2 regions of the Parvibaculum sp. MBR-TMA-1.3b-4.2 genome follow, and region 1 is predicted to be linked to the other one. Evidence: riboswitches for the same ligand, from Rfam matches in the RefSeq annotation. Region 1 holds a riboswitch; the other holds the start of a gene.
The links. Region 1 has a riboswitch for ZMP and ZTP ahead of folD (bifunctional methylenetetrahydrofolate dehydrogenase/methenyltetrahydrofolate cyclohydrolase FolD). Riboswitches for the same ligand answer to the same signal wherever they lie in the genome.
Positions count from the first base shown of each region.

Region 2: it holds a riboswitch for ZMP and ZTP, as region 1 does, so the genes downstream of both, ACSSVQ_RS06130 (serine hydroxymethyltransferase) here and folD (bifunctional methylenetetrahydrofolate dehydrogenase/methenyltetrahydrofolate cyclohydrolase FolD) in region 1, are expected to answer to the same signal.

Region 1 is NZ_JBRJHC010000001.1:2,350,310-2,359,376, reverse strand. It holds gene ACSSVQ_RS11315 (serine hydrolase domain-containing protein) at 1-259, opposite strand, end outside; gene ACSSVQ_RS11310 (aldo/keto reductase) at 246-1,256, opposite strand; gene folD (bifunctional methylenetetrahydrofolate dehydrogenase/methenyltetrahydrofolate cyclohydrolase FolD) at 1,274-2,182, opposite strand; ZMP/ZTP riboswitch at 2,203-2,289, opposite strand; gene ACSSVQ_RS11300 (DUF167 domain-containing protein) at 2,327-2,650, opposite strand; gene ACSSVQ_RS11295 (YggT family protein) at 2,640-2,933, opposite strand; tRNA gene ACSSVQ_RS11290 (tRNA-Ala) at 3,188-3,263, shown strand; gene ACSSVQ_RS11285 (Crp/Fnr family transcriptional regulator) at 3,318-3,995, opposite strand; gene ACSSVQ_RS11280 (DUF1254 domain-containing protein) at 4,085-5,485, shown strand; gene ACSSVQ_RS11275 (glutamine amidotransferase) at 5,490-6,194, opposite strand; gene ACSSVQ_RS11270 (SDR family oxidoreductase) at 6,278-7,063, opposite strand; gene ACSSVQ_RS11265 (hypothetical protein) at 7,108-7,488, opposite strand; gene ACSSVQ_RS11260 (acyl-CoA dehydrogenase family protein) at 7,500-8,666, opposite strand; gene ACSSVQ_RS11255 (acyl-CoA dehydrogenase family protein) at 8,681-9,067, opposite strand, start outside.
Region 2 is NZ_JBRJHC010000001.1:1,245,521-1,254,587, reverse strand. It holds gene ACSSVQ_RS06165 (ATP phosphoribosyltransferase regulatory subunit) at 1-1,114, shown strand, start outside; gene hisG (ATP phosphoribosyltransferase) at 1,111-2,094, shown strand; gene ACSSVQ_RS06155 (TSUP family transporter) at 2,105-2,854, shown strand; gene ACSSVQ_RS06150 (GNAT family N-acetyltransferase) at 2,871-3,341, opposite strand; gene ACSSVQ_RS06145 (SDR family NAD(P)-dependent oxidoreductase) at 3,391-4,215, opposite strand; gene ACSSVQ_RS06140 (flavin-containing monooxygenase) at 4,215-5,576, opposite strand; gene ACSSVQ_RS06135 (TetR family transcriptional regulator) at 5,674-6,300, shown strand; gene ACSSVQ_RS06130 (serine hydroxymethyltransferase) at 6,297-7,559, opposite strand; ZMP/ZTP riboswitch at 7,604-7,691, opposite strand; gene ACSSVQ_RS06125 (acyl-CoA dehydrogenase family protein) at 8,119-9,067, opposite strand, start outside.

The DNA.
Region 1 (9,067 bases):
GCCCATAGCCCTTCTCGAAAACCAGCACACCCTTGCGGACCACCGCCACGGCAAGGCCCGGCACGTTCTCCTCCGCCATGCGGCGCGGCAGATAGTCGTCCAGCGCGCGCGCCATTTCGCCGACCGGCCAGCGCGCCATGCCGCCATCGACGCGCCCGTCTCGTGCCTGCGCTGCGGGCATGATGGCTACCATCGTCAGCACCACGAGGAAAAAGCCGGTAAGGCGGGCGCGGAACCGCGCGCGGTCAGATAGGCGCATCGAGCGGTATCCGGGGAATTTGACGCCGCAGGCCGAGGGCTTCGATCGCCTCGATCTGCGCGAGGTCGAGCGGACCTTTCTCCGCCGCATCGATGAGCTGGTCGAGTTCGGCGCGGTTCTTGACGCCGAGCACCACCGTATCGACGCCGTCAACGGCAAGCGCATAGCGATGAGCGATCACAGCCGGGTCTTCGCCCCATTTCGCGCAGAGCGCGCGGAAGGGCGCCGCCTTTTCGTAGTCCGCCGTCTCGCGACTGCCCTCGGGCATCTCGCGGTCGATCTTCGCGGTCAACGCCCCCGCCTGGACAGCACGAATACCCATCACACCAACATCGTTGTTCTTTGCGGTACGGATGATGTTGCGCGGTTCCGCCGGTTCTTCGTAGCGGCGCATATCGCCCGCCGAGTCGAGCAGATTGGCGACGGCCTGCACCACGGCGGGCTTCCGCTCGAAGCGCAGCGCCTCCATGATGGAGATCGGCACCCCGACACCGGTAATACCCCATGCGCCGATCAGACCGCGCGCCATGAAATCCTCCATGGCGGGGATCACGCCTTCGACATAGCGCGGCCAGGAGACCGCCCATTGTTCCTGCGTGTCGCCATTCTGTTCATAGCTGTAGCCGGCCGGATAGATATTGGAATGCAGGAAGAAGATGTCGACCTTCTCGGTCTTCATCGTATCGATGCTGCGCAGCAGGGATTTTTCCAGCCGCGCCTTCATCTCGTCGGGCTTCAGGTTTCCACATATGCATTTGGTCGTGACATGCACACCGTCCGGCAGCTTGCCGCCGAAGGCCTCCCCCACCACCGTCTCCGCCTCGCCGCGCCCATATTGAGGCGCAACGTCGATCAGCGTGATACCGCGATCGACGGCGCGCTTCACCGTGGCGACGGCTTCCTCGCGTGACGTGTCGCCCCAGAGCTGGCCGAGCCCGCCGCCACCGAGTGTCAGCGAACTGACGGGCCACAAATTTCCGAGCTGGCGCATCTCCATTGGCGGCCTTCCTCTCTCTAGAAATCGTCCGGCAGCGCAACGCCATGCTGGCGGCAGGCCGCGATCACCGTATTGCGCAACAGGCAGGCGACCGTCATCAACCCGACGCCACCCGGCACGGGCGTGATGGCGCCGGCTACCTCTTTCGCCTCGTCGAAGCATACATCGCCGATGAGGCGTGTCTTGCCCTCGCCCTTTTCCGGCGCCGGGATACGGTTGATGCCGACATCGATAACAATGGCGCCCGGTTTCACCCAATCGCCGCGCACCATGTTCGGGCGGCCCACCGCCGCGACCAGAATATCGGCCTGGCGCGCCAGCGCAGGCAGGTCGCGCGAGCGGCTATGCGCGATGGTAACGGTGCAGTTCTCTTTCAGCAGAAGCTGAGCCACCGGCTTGCCCACGAGATTGGAGCGCCCGATGATGACGGCATGCTTGCCGGCAAGCTCTCCGCCCGCCGCCTGCTTCGCCATGATGACGCAACCCTCAGGCGTCGCGGGGACCATGGCCGGCAAACCGCTCGCGAGACGACCGGCATTGAGCGGATGGAGCCCGTCCGCATCCTTGATGGGGTCGATGGCGTCGATGATGTTCTGCTGGGAAATCTGCTCGGGCACGGGGAACTGCACGAGGAAGCCGTGCACGGCCGGATCGGCATTGAGTTCGGCAACCTTGGCGAGAACCTCTTCCTCGCTGGCGCTGCTATCCATCTTGTATTCGAAGGAGTTCATGCCCGCTTCGCGCGTGGCGATGCCCTTGTTGCGGACATAGACCTCGCTCGCCGGATCGGTGCCGACCAGCACCACGGCAAGTCCGGGGGTCAGCCCGTGCTCGGATTTGATGCGCGCAACCTCTTCGCCCACGCGGGCCTTGAGCGCGGTGGAGATGGCCTTGCCATCGATACGATTGGAGACTGTCTCGGACATGCCGGCACCTTTCTTTCGAGGGTGGGTGCCCAGGCGAGCGGCGTTTGACAAACCCTCGCGCTCCCCGGTGGTCGATCCACCTCTTCTCGCCAGTTACGCAAGGTCGCGTGGACTATAGAGAGCCCCGCCCCTTGCGGCAACGCCTCAGGAGAGGGCGCGGATATATGTCGCGATATCCGCTTCCAGCGCCGCGCTGTCGCCCCTCACCAGCAGCATCTTGAGCGGCGCCGTCTCGCCGGAGGCGATGCTGAGAGAACTTTTGGGAAGGCCCCATGCCTTGGCGACAAGCTTGATCACCGCCTCATTAGCCTTGCCCTTTTCCGGTGCGGCGGTAACCCGCAGCCGGAGCCTCGTTCCCTCGCCGTCGCTGACCAGCCCCTCGATCCGGTTCGCCCCGGATTTGGGCGTCACTTTCAGTGCGACCAGCACCCCGTCCGGTGTGCGCCGGACCGGCAGATCACCCGGCAAGGGAGGCAGCGTAGGTCTCCCACATCAGGTTCTGAATGAAGATCAGCAGCAGGATGAGAACCACGGGAGAAATATCGATACCGCCCAGATCCGGCAGCACCCGGCGGATGGGCCGCAAAACCGGCTCCGTCAGCTTGTAGAGCGTGTCGGCCACGGCATAGACGAAGCGATTGCGCGTATTGACCACGTCGAAGGCGATCAGCCAGCTCAGCACCGCCTGGATGATGATTACCCAGACATAGAGATGGATAATGGTGGAAATCAGCTGCAGGAGAGAGGTCATGGGAGCCCTTCTGATGTGGCATCTGCGCGAGCGCATTCCGGAAGCGCGACCCGGTTTCCGGATGAAATGCGCGACAACATGGCGTTCAAGCAGATGTAGCGGGCCAGAGCGCCCGGTTCAAGCGCGCGAAGCACTCCAGACCCCATGGAGAGCGGCCCCGAAGGCCACCAATCTCTTGACATATACCGGTCGCAAAGCATATGTAGCGGCTTCCGGCGCTCAGGGCTGTTGGCCCCGCCGAGGCAAGCTGGAACGGGGCCGTAGCTCAGTTGGGAGAGCGCGTCGTTCGCAATGACGAGGTCAGCGGTTCGATCCCGCTCGGCTCCACCAGCCTTCGCCCTTTTCTTCCGCACATGCGAAAAGATGCCTTCTCTCCTGAATGGCTCAGAAGATGACATCCTGCGTTCCCTGATCCGACAGCCGCCGGTCCAGCCCCTCCCGGTCGATGATCCGGATCGAGCCGTAGTGCCGCTCGATGAGCCCATCCCCGGCCAGTGATTTGAGCGCAAGGCCGAGCCCGTTGCGCGACGCGCCGAGTTGTTCGGCCAGCGCCTCCTGGGTGAGCCTCACCTCCCCCTCTTCATCCGCATAATAGAGAAGCATCCTGGCCGTCTTGAGCGTGAGGGGCAGGTTCCGCTCGTCATTGAGCGCCTGGAAGGCCGATTCCAGCCGCCGCCCGAGAAACGTGAAAACATGGTTGCGGAACGCAGCCTCGCAATCGAGCAGGCCGTTGAATGTCGGCCGGTCGACCACCAGCAGGCTCGTATCGATCTCGGCATCCGCATCGTAATTCTTGGGCCTGCCGATAATCAGCGCGAAGAGCCCGAACAGATCTCCATCGCCCAGATGCGCTAGCGCCATGCGCTTGCCCTCGGCACTGGTCCGCGAAAGCCTCACCCGTCCGGACCGGATGATCATCAGCGTCCGGGCGGTATCGCCTTCCCGCTGGATCGCCTGTCCGGCGGCCACCTGCCTGCGGATCGCCGCGTCGAACAGCATCTGCCGGAGGGAGGCGTCCAGATCCGTCAGAAAGTCGCTCTCCCGGCTGGAATGAAAAATCATCACCGGCTCCAATTGCCCACTATTGGGCAGTCTTGGCCCGGGGCCCACGCTATGCAAGTGGAAACAATGGATCGCTCCGGGAGGAAAAAATGTCGGCAGCGCAGCAAAACATCAGCATTCCGTCCGCGTCGGGCACAAACGACATAGATGCCAAAGGCCTCGAGTCTCTTGCCTATTCGACGGCGCTACAGGCCTATCTCTTTGCATACCCGCTCTTCATCACCGAACGCGAGCGCCTGCGCCGCGAAAATCTGACCGGCCCCGTTCCCTTCGAGCCCGCCGCGCCCATCAATCAGCTCGGCCATATGACGGCGCTTTCCTCCGCCAAGGGCGACCTTCCCTTCAGCCCCAATTGCGACACGGTCTATACCGGCATCTCCCTCGATCTGACGGCCGAGCCGGTCATCCTCGACATGCCCGCGATCAAGGACCGATATGCGGTGGTTCATGTCATCAACGCCTATGTCGAAAACCAGCCCTATGATTATTCGCCGCGCACCAATGGGTGCGATCACGTGCAGATCGCCTATGTCGGTCCTGACTGGCAGGGCACCCTGCCCGAAGGCGTGATCGAGCGCCGGCTCGACACCAATATTGGCGGTATCGCGGTGCGCATCGCGGCAAAGGACGAGGCCGACCTCGAAATCGTGCGCGGCTATCAGAGCCGGATGTCGCTGACGCTTCTGTCGGAATGGAAGGGCGGCCCGAGCGACAAGCCCGCAACGCCGCCTGCCCCGCGTCACCGCAACAAGTATGAAGGCGACTTCGCCTGGTTCAAGGAAGCCGCCGACCTGCTGGCCGAAAACCCGCCGCCCGCCGGACACAGGGCGATGGCGACCACGCTCTGGCGGATCGGTATCACGCCGGGCCAGCCCTTCGATCCCGATACGCTCGATCCGGCGACGCGCCGGGGCATTCTGCGCGCCGAGCAGGACGGGGCTGCGCTGATGGAATATCTGGCGAAGAACCGTGGCCGCAAATTCCCCAATGGTTGGGACTCGGCGCGCTACTCGCGCAATTTCAACTCCGACTACGCCGCCCGCGCCGCCGTCGCGCTTGTGGGCCTCATGGGCAACGACCCGGACGAGGCGCTCTACTTCTATACTTACTACGACGCCAATGGCGAGCTGCTCGACGCGTCGAAGCGCTATCGTATCCATGTGCCCGCCGACAAGGTGCCCGAAACGAGCGACATCGGCTTCTGGTCGATCACCATGTATGACGGGCGCAGCTTCATGTTCGTGGACAATCCGCTCGACCGCTATTGCGTCTCGAGCCGCGACACGCTGGTGAAGAATGACGACGGTTCGGCGGATATCTGGGTGCAGGCCGACGCGCCGGGCGGGACGAAGGACACCAACTGGCTGCCCTCGCCCAAGGGCGGCCCGTTCCGCGTGACTTTCCGTATCTATTCCCCGGTGCAGCGGCTGGTGGACGAGTTCTTCGACATGACGCTGGCGCTCCCGCCGCTGGAGCCGATCGAAGGCTGAGGGGTCACCCCTCCAGCCAGCGGTCCAGAAACCGCTCAAGCCAGGCCCTGAGCTCCCTGTCATACTGATGGCGGGCACGGCGATGCGCGCTGGCGGGCTGGGCGCCGGGAAGCTCCAGCCGTTCCCGGCCCCGGGTCAGCCATATATTCATCATCAACGCCGTCAGCTCCGGGTGGAACTGGATGCCATAGGCGTTCGGCCCATAGCGCATCGCCTGCACGGGGTAGGCATCGCTCCCGGCGAGCCTGACCGCGCCCGAGGGCAGTTCGAAGCCTTCGCGGTGCCATTGATAGACGTAAGTAGGGTCGTCAAAGAGGTCGCGCCCCTCCTCGGTCGGATGGATCGGGTAATAGCCGATCTCGACCTTCTCATCCTCCCGGCCATAGACGGTCGCACCCAGATGCTTCGCCATAAGCTGCCCGCCGAGGCAGATGCCCCAGAAAGGCGCCTCTTCCTTTAGCGGCACGCCGATCCAGTCGATTTCGGTCTTGATGTAGTCGAGGTCGTCATTGGCGCTCATCGGCCCGCCAAAGACGATGGCCGCCCTGTGGCCTTCCATCGTCTCCGGCAGGGGGTCGCCCAGCGCCGGCCGCCTTATATCGAGCTTGCGCCCTCGCGCGCGCAGCACCTGACCGACCCGGCCGGGCGTCGAACGCTCCTGATGCAGCACGATGAGGATGGGCCGGGAATCGGCGGAGGAATGGGGCATGGCACTCGCGAGGTTTGAACCTCTCAAATGTGAGGTGGTCTCGCGAAACCTGCAAGCCCCATGCCCCTTTATCCCTCTACCGCCTACATGGCGGAGATGCCGCCATCGATCTTGATTTCCGAGCCCGTGATGAATTTGGACTCGTCGGACGCAAGGAACAGCACCGCATAGGCGACATCGTCCGGATCGCCGACCACGCCGAGCGGCACCTGACGGGCAAGCTTCTCCTTCAGCTCGTCGCGCGAGATACCCCGCGCCATGCCGTCCAGGATCGGCGTGTCGATGAAGGTCGGATGGATGGAGTTGGAGCGAATGCGATAGCCGCGCTTGGCGCAATGAAGCGCCACCGATTTCGACAGCAGCCAGACGCCCGCCTTGGCCGCGTTATAGGCAGCCATATTGTGGCCCGCGATCAGCCCCGCGATGGACGAGGTGTTGATGATCGAGCCCGGCGCATGCGGCACCATGTAGGAAATGGCGTGCTTGCAGCCGAGAAAGACGCTGTCCACATCCACGGCCTGCACATGCTTGAAGGTCTCGAAATCGGTGTCTTCCACCGTCGTGCCGCCGCCGATACCGGCATTGTTGAAAAGCACATTCATGCCGCCCATCGCATCGTTTGCCGCGGCGAGCGCATGCTTCCACTGATCTTCCTGCGTCACGTCGAGTTCGACCGCGAAGGCCGCGCCCGGCACCTCGGCATTGATGCGATTGGCGACGTCTTCCGCGCCCTTCACATTGATGTCGGCCAGCGTCACCTTCGCGCCCTCGCGCGCCATCATCAGGGCCGTGGCTTCGCCAAGCCCCTGCGCGCCGCCGGTGATGAAGGCCATCTTGCCGGCCACGCGGCCTTTTGCGGTTCCTGTCATCGGATACTCCCTTTCACGTTTTTGAGTTTACGAATTCTCGATTATCACTCGGCTGCGGCGGGTTCCGCGCGGCCAGTCACGATCCATGCATAGACGAAGGCTATGCCCAGAATGCCGTCGATCGCCGGGCCAGGCAGGTCGCCGCTGACGATGCGCCCTTCCGAAAAGAGCGCCAGCGACGCGATAAAGAAGGAAAACTTCTCCACGATGGCCGCGAGGATGAAAGGCCGGTAGCGCTTCGGATCCTGCGCGATCACGACAAAGGCGAACTGCCAGGCGAGCGCCACACCCATGAAGCCGTAGAAGAACTGCGGATGCGTGAAGGGTTCGTCACGCGCGAAATTCGCTTCCATGAAGAAGGAAGGCACGATGACGAAGAAGCCATAGATCGCCGCAAGCAGAAAGATCGATTTGGCCGCTTTCATGCAAGTTCCCCTTAAAGCATCGCGGTGTTGGTCGGCACACCGAGAAACAGGCGCCCCGTCAGCTCATAGGTCGCATCGGCCACCATCGCGTGCTGCGTGGCGACATGAATATCGCGGAAGCGGCGCTGCAGGGCATGGCTGCGATAGACCGAAGAACCGCCTGCCAGCGTATACATCAGATCGATGGTCCGCCCCGCCGATTTCACGGCATGAACGCTTGCATGACGCAGATCGCGGCGATGAGCTTCCGTGATTTCACCATGCTGCGTCGCCGCCTCCCAGGCTGCGTCTATGGTCTCGTAGAGATAGGCGCGGGCGGAACGGGTTAGCGCCTCCGCTTCGGAGACATCGAGATGCGCCTTGGCGCGTTCGGCGAGCGTCTTGGATGAGCCTTGCGGCTTCTTCACGGTTGCCGTGTCGATGAGATCGTCGATGGCGCCCCGCGCTGCCCCCAGCGCTACGCCCGCTATGCCGATGCTGAGAAGTCCAAAGGTCGGGAAGGCATAGAGCGGGCGCTGAAGCGGTTTGTCGGAGATAAGGCTGATCGCACGGGATTCGGGCACGAACACATCCTTCACTTCGAAGTCCGTGCTCCCGGTCCCGTTGAGGCCGGAGACATCCCAGGTGTCGAGCAGCGATACCTCGCCGGCCGGGAAGATCAGCATCCGGTTTTGCGGGACGCCCTCGGGCGCCATTTCCGGCTTGCCGTCCTCGCCCATGATGAGGCACCCGCCCGCGATCCAGGTCGCGTTGCGCGAGCCCGAGCCCCATTGCCAGCGTCCCGTGGCGCGGTAGCCCGGAACGCCGTCGCGTACCTCCCGCACCGCCTTGCCGCGCGGCGCAAAAACGCCGGCGCTGATAACGTCCGGTGGGCCAAAAACGGCCTGCGCCTCATCAGGCGCCATGAAGCCTGCGAGAAGCCCCGTCGTGCCACCGATCATCACACACCAGGCAGGTGACGCATCGCCGCGCGCCAGCCGCTCCACAACCTCCACCAGAAGGCGGGGATTGGCCTCGAGCCCGCCGCAAGCCTCCGGAACGCAGAGCCGGTAAAAACCGGCAGCGGCGAATTTGGATGCGAGGTCCTGCGGCAGAAAACGATTGGCCTCCACCTCCGCGGCGCGCTGCGCCAACTCGCCGGACAATGCCTCGGCTGCTGCCAGAATATCCTCCGCCATATTTCCTCCCTGCCTCATGCCCCCAGCTTCAGCCGGTTTGCAATATTGTTTTTCTGCATGTTCGACGACCCACCCACGATGGGCAGGCTCATCGCATCGCGTACATAGCGTTCCATATCCATCTGGTCGGAAAGTCCATAGGCGCCCGTGACGCGCATGGCGGTTTGCGTAATCGCCGCCGCCCCCTCGCAACAGAACAGTTTCGCCATCGACGTTTCGACCGAACAGGGCCGGCCATGGTCGGCAAGCCAGGCCGCGCTGTAAAGCATGAGCCGCATGGCGCGAGCCCGTGTGCGAGCATCGGCAAGCTCATGGCGGATCGACTGATGCTGCGCGATAGGACCTCCGAATTGCGTCCGCTCCTCGGCATAGCGCCATGCATCGTCGAGCGCAGCTTCGGA
Region 2 (9,067 bases), 1.1 Mb from region 1:
GTCAGTCTTCGAGAACGCCGGATGCGAGCGTGTGGAGCCCTCCGTGCTGCAGCCCGCTGACGTCTTCCTTGACCGCTCGGGCGAGGATATTCGCCGACGGCTCTATATGTTTACCGATCCGGGCGGAACGGAACTCTGCCTGAGGCCGGACCTGACCATCCCCACCTGCCGCCTTTTTCTGGAGCGCGCGGGCGATGGCGGCGAGGCGCGGCTGTCCTATGCGGGGCCGGTTTATCGTTTCCAGCCGCAGGGATCGCCCAAACCCAATGAAGTATTGCAGGCCGGCGCCGAATTGCTGGGCGCGACCGACCGTGAAGCAGCGGATGCGGAAGCCTTCGCGCTGGCGGTCGATGGCTGCAAGGCGGCCGGGCTTGCGGATTTCGAGATCGAAATGGGCGACCTCTCGCTCTTCGATGCACTGGTCGATGCGCTCGACATCGCGCCGGGCTGGCGCTCGCGCTTGAAGCGGCAGTTTTGGCGGCCGGACTATTTCAAGGAACTCGTTCAGCGTCTCGCGAGCGGCAATGCCGATGCGGGCGGTGAGCAGGAGGGCCTTCTGGCCGCGCTCAACGCACTGGATGAGAAGAGCGCCAAAAGTGTGATCGAGGATGTGCTGAAGCTGGCTAGCATTTCCCCGGTTGGCGGACGCAGCACGGGCGAGATCGCCGAACGCCTGCTGGAGCAGGCAGCGGATGCCAGCGCGGCGCCGCTCTCACCGGAAATCGTGAAGCTGATCGACGATTTCCTCGGCCTTACTCTCGCGCCGAAAGACGCTGCGCCGCGTATTCGCGAGTTGACGGCGAAGGCGGGGATTTCCATCGAGCCGCGGCTCGAGGCGCTGGAGAAGCGTTTCGCCGCTATCGAGGCAAAGGGCTTCGACCTGTCGAAGGCGCGCTTCCAGGCAGGTTTCGGGCGACGGCTTGAATATTACACGGGCTTCGTCTTCGAGCTTCAGGTGCCTGACCTCGGTCCGGAAAAGGTGATCGCGGGCGGTGGGCGCTATGACGGTCTGCTGAGGAGCCTCGGCGCCGAACAGCCCGTGCCGGCTGTCGGATGTGCCTTCACGGTGGAGCGTCTGGCCCGTGCCCTCAAGCTGAAGGGAGAAACGAAATGAGCAATGAACTCATCATCGGTATCCCTTCCAAGGGCCGGCTTCAGGAAAACGCGAATGCCTTCTTTGCCGATGCCGGCATGAAGGTGAAGCAGTCGGGTGGCGGACGCGAATATGTCGGGCGCCTGAAGGGCGTGGAGAACGTCCACATTGCTTTCCTTTCGGCATCCGAAATCGCGCTGCGTTTGGAAGAAGGTTCCATTCACCTCGGTGTGACGGGCGAAGACCTCATCCGCGAGCGGATCGCCGAACCGGAAAACAAGGTGGAACTGGTGCTGCCGCTGGGCTTCGGCTTTGCCGATGTCGTGGTGGCCGTGCCGCAGAGCTGGATCGACGTTTCCACCATGGCCGATTTCGACGATGTGGCGCTCGCTTTTCATCGCCGTCACGGGCGGCGCATCCGCATCGCGACCAAATATCTGAACCTGACGCGCGGCTTCTTTGCCGAACACGGGCTGATGGATTACCGCATCGTGGAGAGCGCGGGCGCGACGGAAGGCGCCCCGGCGGCGGGCACCGCGGAAGCGATCGTCGACATTACGACGACCGGCACGACGCTGGCGGCGAACAATCTCAAGGTGCTGGATGACGGCGTGATGTTGCGCAGCCAGGCCAACCTTGTGGCAAGCCTCAATGCGGACTGGTCGGACAAGGCGCTTGCGGCCACCGGCGAAATCCTCGACCGGGTGGACGCCAAGGCGCGCGCCGCCGCGACGGTGGAAGTACGTTTCGCAGGCGGTGAGGGCGACGATGCCTTTCTGAGCGAACTGGGCGAGCGCTTCGGCGCGGTTGTGCCCTTCGGCGCGGGCGCAGGGTCGCCTATCCGTATCGTGCATGTCGCCGACGCAAAGCTCTATGCGCTGACGTCGTTCCTGCATGAGAAGGGCAAGGACCGCGTGACGGCGAGCCGCGCGGGCTACATCTTCGATGCGGCGAACCCGCTACGCGCACGCCTGAGCGAAAGGCTCGGCCGTAAGGTCTGAGGGACCGTTCATGCTGTCATCCCCCGTCATGCTCGCTGTCGTGGTTGTCCTGACGGCTACGCTCTCCGGCATCTTCGGCATGGCGGGCGGGATGGTGCTGATGGGCTATCTGACCGCGGTCTATACCGTGGGCGCGGCGATGATGCTGCACGGGGTGACGCAAGCCGTTTCCAACGGCTATCGCGCCGTCATCAACCGGCGGGATATTCGCTGGCGGCTGGTGCTGGAAAATCTCATCGGCAGCGCCGTCGCCCTGGGGCTCTTCATGGCCGTGCGTTTCGTGCCGGACAAGGCGACCGTCTTCCTGATCCTCGGGCTTATTCCCTTTGTCGGCTTCTCGATTCCGAAGGACTGGAACCTCGATATTACGCGGCCCTATATCGCGCCGCTTTGCGGTTTCATCGTCACGGCGCTGACGCTGGTGGCCGGTGTCGCCGGACCGATCCTCGACGTCTTCTTCGTCCGGAGCCCGCTGACACGCCATGAGATCGTGGCAACCAAGGCGGTGACGCAGACGCTGCAACATCTGACGAAGCTGCTTTATTTCGGCGTGCTGGCCTCGCATCTGTTACCGCCCGCCAATCTGCCCTGGTGGCTCTATGCGATGGTCGCGCCCTTCGCCGTGCTCGGCACGACGCTCGGCAAGACACTGCTCGACCGCATGCACGACACGCAATTCAAGCAGTGGAGTCGCTGGCTCCTCTATGCGATCGGCAGCGTACTGATCCTGCGCGGCCTGATGCTCGTGACCGGGCTTTGATCGCGAAGCCGCATGGCTATCGGGTTCGGTAATACATTGTGATCCGGCGCGAGTCTGCAAAGCCCAGCTTCTCGTAAAAGCCGGTCAGAGACTGTTCGGCCTCGGCTTCGGGCGTAATCACCAGAACGATCTCGGAAGCGCCTTCCAAATGCGCCCAATCCAGCACCGCCTGGGCCAGGCGCCGTGCCAGGCCACGTCCCCTGTGCCGAGGGGTGATGTAGAGATCCTCAAGTTCGGCAGCGCAGCCGAACTCCACGCCGAAGGTAAGAGAACCGGATGATAATCCGACGATCTCGTCTTCGCTCTCGGCGACCAGAATGCAGGCGCGGGAGTCCTCGAGCATCAGCATCAGGTTTTCTCTGATGTTCGCTTCATCCATGGCGATCCCATCTTCGCAGAAGAAGGCCGCATAGAGCAAAACCAGTGGATCGATATCCGCCGCGGTGGCGCGCCTGATCGTGGCTTCGGCGTTCGAGAGTGTTTTCATGGCGCGAAACTGCCAGAGTAAGCCGGTATTGAAAATCTAAAACGACCGGCTAACCGAGGCCTTTCTTCGCCACGAACTTCTTGCGCCCGGCCTCGCCGAATTTTTCGAGCAGGGGCAGAAGAGGGCGCAGCATCCACGGGAAGGCTGCGACGAAGCGCGCCGTAAGGCTGGCGCTATAGGGCACATAGATTTCGAGCTTTCCGGTATATATGCCCCGGAGTATCGCCTGCGCGACATCCTCCGGCGTCATGACCTTGTCCACGAAATTGAGAACGGAACCGCCATGCATCGCCTCGTGATGCAGCATGGGCGTGTCGACGGCGGCCGGATAGATGCCCGAGACCTTCACGCCCTTGGGATGCATTTCCTGGTGAAAGCCGCACAGAAAACCGCGCAGGCCGAACTTCGACGCGGAATAGGGCGCACTATCCTTGAGGGCCAGCACACCGCCCAGAGAAACGGTGGCGACCATGGCGCCGTCGCCGCGCGCCGTCATCAGCGGTGCGACGGCGCGCATGATCCGGATGGGTGCGCGCAGATTGATTTCGAGATGGGCGTCGATCACGTCCATATCCAGCGCATCCACCGGTCCCGGCAATCCGATACCGGCATTGTTCACCAGCGCATAAAGGTCGGGATGGTTGTTGCGGATCGATCCGCAGAGCCGTTCTACGTCCTCGCGGTCGGAAAGGTCGCAGGTCATTATCTCCGGTGGCGTGAGGAGGGCCTGTGAGGCGCTGCGGATGGACGTTTCGTCCCGGTCGACCAGGATGAGCTGCATGCCGTGGCCGTCGAGAAGGCGCGCAACGGCCTGACCGATGCCGCCTGCGGCACCGGTAATGAGCGCCTTGCGCCCTGTCAGGTCCGCCGCCATCACGCCGCCTCTTTGACGGCGTCGTCGCGGCGAAGCGTATCGAAACAGCCATCCTCCAGATCGCTCCAGCCGAATTTGCGGCGCACCTTTTTCATGTGCTTGCGATAGGCCGCAATCTCCACATAGGTCGCATGCCGCGCGGAGCCAACGAAATGAATGCCGCCGGTAAGGTCCGGCTTGTCGGTCGCCACGAAACGGTTGAAGGACTTCGCTTTCTTGCCGTCTTCCGCGCGGACCATGATGCCATGCGCAATGAGATCGGCCATCTGGTCGAAGAGCTTGTAGGCGCCGCCATTGGTTTCCATCATGCCGAGCGAATAGAGGCTCGGATGCTCGCGGCTGAAGAGGTTCATGTAGAAGTCCGGCCGCCCCGACTTCCAGGTGAAGAGGGTGGGGTCGACGTAAGGAACCTTCCACTCATACCCGGTGGCACAGATGATGAGGTCGATCTCTTCCGAGGTGCCGTCCTTGAAGTGGACGGTCTTGCCTTCGAAACGCTCCACATCCTGCTTTGCCCTGATGTCGCCATGCGCGAGATAGTGGAGAAGCTGGTCGTTGACGATGGGGTGGGATTCGAACACGCGATGATCGGGTGCCTGCAGGCCCAGCCGCGTCAGATCGCCGTTCAGGACTTTAAGCATGAGGCCGAACACGCGCTGTTCCAGCCACATCGGAAGGGTGGGGCCGGTGGCGGCGATCACATCGGCGGGAACGCCGAAGAGGCGCTTCGGCACGAAGTGATACCCGCGTCGCAGGCTGATGAAGGCCTTGTCGGCGCTATGCGCTGCGTCGCAGGCAATGTCGCAACCGGAGTTGCCCGCGCCGATGATCATCACGCGCTTGCCCTTGAACTCGTCCGGGTTGCGATAGGTCACCGCATGGCGCATTTCGCCGGTGAACTCGCCCGGGTATTCGGGCATGACCGGGTGCCAGTTCGTCCCGTTCGCGCAGACCAGTGAACCATATTCCCGCGTCTCGCCATTGGACAACGTAACGCGCCAGCTGCCATCGCCCTGCATCTCCGCCTTGTCGACCGAGGTATTGAAGGTGATGTGCTCGCGAAGCCCGTAAGCGTCGGCGAAGCTGCGCATGTAGTTCAGGATGTCGCGGTTCGAGGGATAGTCCGGATAATCCTCCGGCATGTCGAAGTCGTGATAATGCGACTGCGTTTTCGACGAGATGAAATGCGCCGAGTCATAGACCGGCGAGCCCGGATTGCTCTGGTCCCAAAGTCCGCCCACATCGCTGTGGCGCTCGAAGCAATCGAACGGAATCCCGTAGCGCAAAAAGGTTCGCACGAGGCTCAGTCCCGCCGGGCCGCCCCCGACAATGCAGACTTTCCCGATATTCGTCGCAGCCATGTTCATGTCCCCTGAATATGAATATCCCTCACATTTGTAAAATGTGATAATTCCTCATATTTAGGAATGCAAGTCGATTCTGAAGGACGGCAGGGAAATGAACGGGAATTCGGGCGTCCGCCGCCAACCGACACAGGCAAGGGCAAGGGCGCGCGTGGAGAAAATTCTGACGGCGGCGACCGAGCTCATCGAGCAGACGGGGTCGGACCAGCTGCGCATGAGCGAGATCGCGGCGCGGGCCGGCGTGCCCATCGGCTCGCTCTATCAGTACTTTCCCGACAAGGCGTCGATCATTCGCACGCTGGCCGAGCGCATCATGCTGCGTGTGCGGGAAGGGCTGCGGGACAGTCTTGTCGGCGTCGAAAGCGCGGAGGATGCGCTCGATCGTCTCGACGGGTTGTTGGACGGTTATTACGCCATGTTCCTTCTGGAGCCGGTGACGCGCGATATATGGTCCGGCACGCAGTCGGACAAAGACATTCAGGACATGGATATCGAAGACAGCCGCGAGAATGCCCGCGTCGTGGCGGAGGCGCTAAAACCCTTCGTGCCGAAGAAGGAGCATGACCGTCTCGATACGGTTTGCTTCCTGCTGATGCAGCTCACCGGCGCGGCGGTGCGCCTTGCCATTGCGGTGGACCGCAAGGAAGGCGACCGCCTCGTCGCCGAATACGGACGCATGCTGCGGCTGGAATACGAAGCCTTCCTGCCCGACAAAGCCTAGAATTCCTCGACGGGAAAGCGTCCCGTTAGCTCCCGCAGGCGGGCGGCGAGCGCGGCTTCCGCCGCCTTGTCGCCATTGGCCGACAGCGCACCGGCAAGGATATCGGCAATCTCGTCCATCTCCGCCCCGCCCATGCCGCGCGTGGTCGCGGCGGGCGTGCCCAGACGCAGGCCCGAAGGCCGCATGGGCGGGTTCGGGTCGTCGGGGATGACCTGCTTGTTGGCGGTGAGGCCCACACGGTCGAGCGTCCCTTGTGCCTGCGCACCGTCCATGCCGAAACTCTTCACCGTATCGATAACCATGAGATGGTTGGCCGTGCCGCCGGTCACGAGTTTCACCTGCCGGGCGTTGAGCCCCGCCGCCAGCGCCTGGGCATTGGCAAGGACCTGTTCGGCGTAGGTCCGGAAAGCCGGGGTCGCGGCAAGCCGGAAGGTGAGGGCGGCAGCGGCCACCTGGTTCATATGCGGCCCGCCCTGAAGCCCGGGAAAGACCGAGGCGTCGATCTTTCTGGCAAATTCCTGTCTGCAGAGGATGAGCCCGCCGCGCGGACCGCGCAGCGATTTGTGCGTGGTCGTCGTCATGACATCGAAACCGGAATCCATGGGGTTGCGCATAACACCCGCCGCGATGAGGCCGCCGATATGGCTGACATCGGCCATGGTCAGCGCGCCGACCTCATCGGCCACCCGCTTGAAATCGGCATAGTCGTAGTCGCGCGGATAGGAGGAATAGCCGCAGACCACCATTTTGGGCTGCGTCTTTCGTGCGACTTCCCTGAGCGCATCGAAATCGATGGCGCCGGTTGCCGGGTTCGTCCGGTAACGGACGAAATTGAAAAGCCGCCCCATGTGAGACACAGGCGCGCCATGGGTCAGATGGCCGCCATGTGACAGATCCATGGCGAGGATCGTGTCGCCCGGCTCCAGCAGGCCCAGATAGACGGCCTGGTTCATGGGCGACCCGGAAAGCGGTTGCACATTGGCATGCTCGGCGTGGAAGAGGGCGCAAGCGCGGTCGCGCGCCAGCGTCTCGATCCGGTCGGTATGCTGCTGCCCGCCATAATATCGCCGTCCGGGATAGCCCTCGGCATATTTGTTGGTGAAGGCCGAGCCGAGCAGCGTCAGCACTTCGGGGAAGGCGTAGTTCTCGGAGGGGATAAGTTCGAGTTCTCGGCGCTGGCGGGTTTCCTCGCCGGTGAGCGCCTCATAGATATCCGGGTCGCTTTCGGCAAGCCGGGATCGTTCTTCGGAAAGGGTCATTTCCGTTCTCCATCAGCCAATAAAAATGCCCGGCCAGCTCATTCAAGGGCTGCCCAGGCGATCGGCTGATAGATCGGGCTCCGCGCTCCATGATGGTTGCCCATCTCGATATCGCCAGTCACGCGGAGATATGTGACCGAGTGGCGGCAGTAGAGCGCGGGAGAGGATATGAGTCAACGAGGGATGCAGCCGTACCGAAAGCTCCGCAGGGCGCGTGCCCTCGGAGGTTTGGCCGGCTGTCCTTCGCAAGAAGGGGCGCGGGGCAGAACTCGAACCGCACATGTTCCTACATGTGACATGTGGCATGTGTAGGGGCGGCGCTTGCTCCACCCCGCGCACGGCATTTTCTCGTGCTTCGACGCAGGCGCTTTTTCAGCCCGCATGCGTCCGGCGAAGCCGGGGTTTGTCACGCCCCGGGTTGCGGATGCCGCCCGACCTCCCGCGCTGCCTGACAACCCAACAGCGCCCCGTCGATGAAGGCCGGTCCCATCAATATGGGGGCGCGGAAGAAGGGGAGGATAAGTTTTTCAACCTTATGTCCGCTCCCGGACGATATTCCTCAAGGTAGCTTCAGGATCCGCTTGGAGATGATGTTCTTCTGGATCTCGTTCGAGCCGCCATAGATGGATTGTGCCCGGGCGCCCAGATATTGCGCGACGGCGGGCGCGGCGCCCGCCGGCACTGGCGTGTTGTCGGTCCAGGCGGGTGCCGCCGAATCCGGAAAGGACGCCTGCGCATAAGCGCCATGGGCTTCCATGCCCAGCTCGGTAATGTCCTGCGCCAGCTCGGTCGCAATGATCTTGAGGATCGACGATTCCTCGCCCGGCGCACCGCCTTCCGCCACCGAGGCCAGCGTTCGCAGCACGGTCAGTTCCAGTGCATCGAGGCGCGTCTCAAGCGTGGCGAGCTTGGCGGCAAAGGCCGGATCGTCGAGAAGCCGTGCGCCGTCGCTTTCGGTCCGCATGGCCGTGGCGCGAATATCCTCAAGCTGTTTTCGTTTGCCCGCGACATGCGCATAGGAGGTGCGCTCATGGCCAAGCAGGTAGTTGGCATAAGTCCAGCCTTTGCCTTCCTTGCCAATCCGGTTTTCCACCGGCACGCGGACATCCTCGAAGGTGACGCTGTTCAATGAATGTTTGCCGTCGATGGTGATGATGGGGGTCACCGTGATCCCCGGCGTCGCCATGTCGATACAAAGGAAGGTGATGCCTTCCTGCTTCTTGCCGGAATTGTCGGTCCGCAGCAGGCAGAAAATCCAGTCGGCGTGCTGGCCGAGGCTGGTCCAGATCTTGGTGCCGTTGACGACATACTCGTCGCCCTCACGTATCGCGGCGCATTGCAGCGAGGCGAGGTCCGAGCCCGAACTGGGCTCCGAATAGCCTTGCGCCCAGAAGGTCGTGCTGTCGAGAATACCCGGCAGCCAGCGCTTCTTTTGATCGTCGGTGCCGAAGGTGTAGATGACCGGCCCGACGTAAAGAAGCCCCATCGGCACGACATTGAGCGCGCCC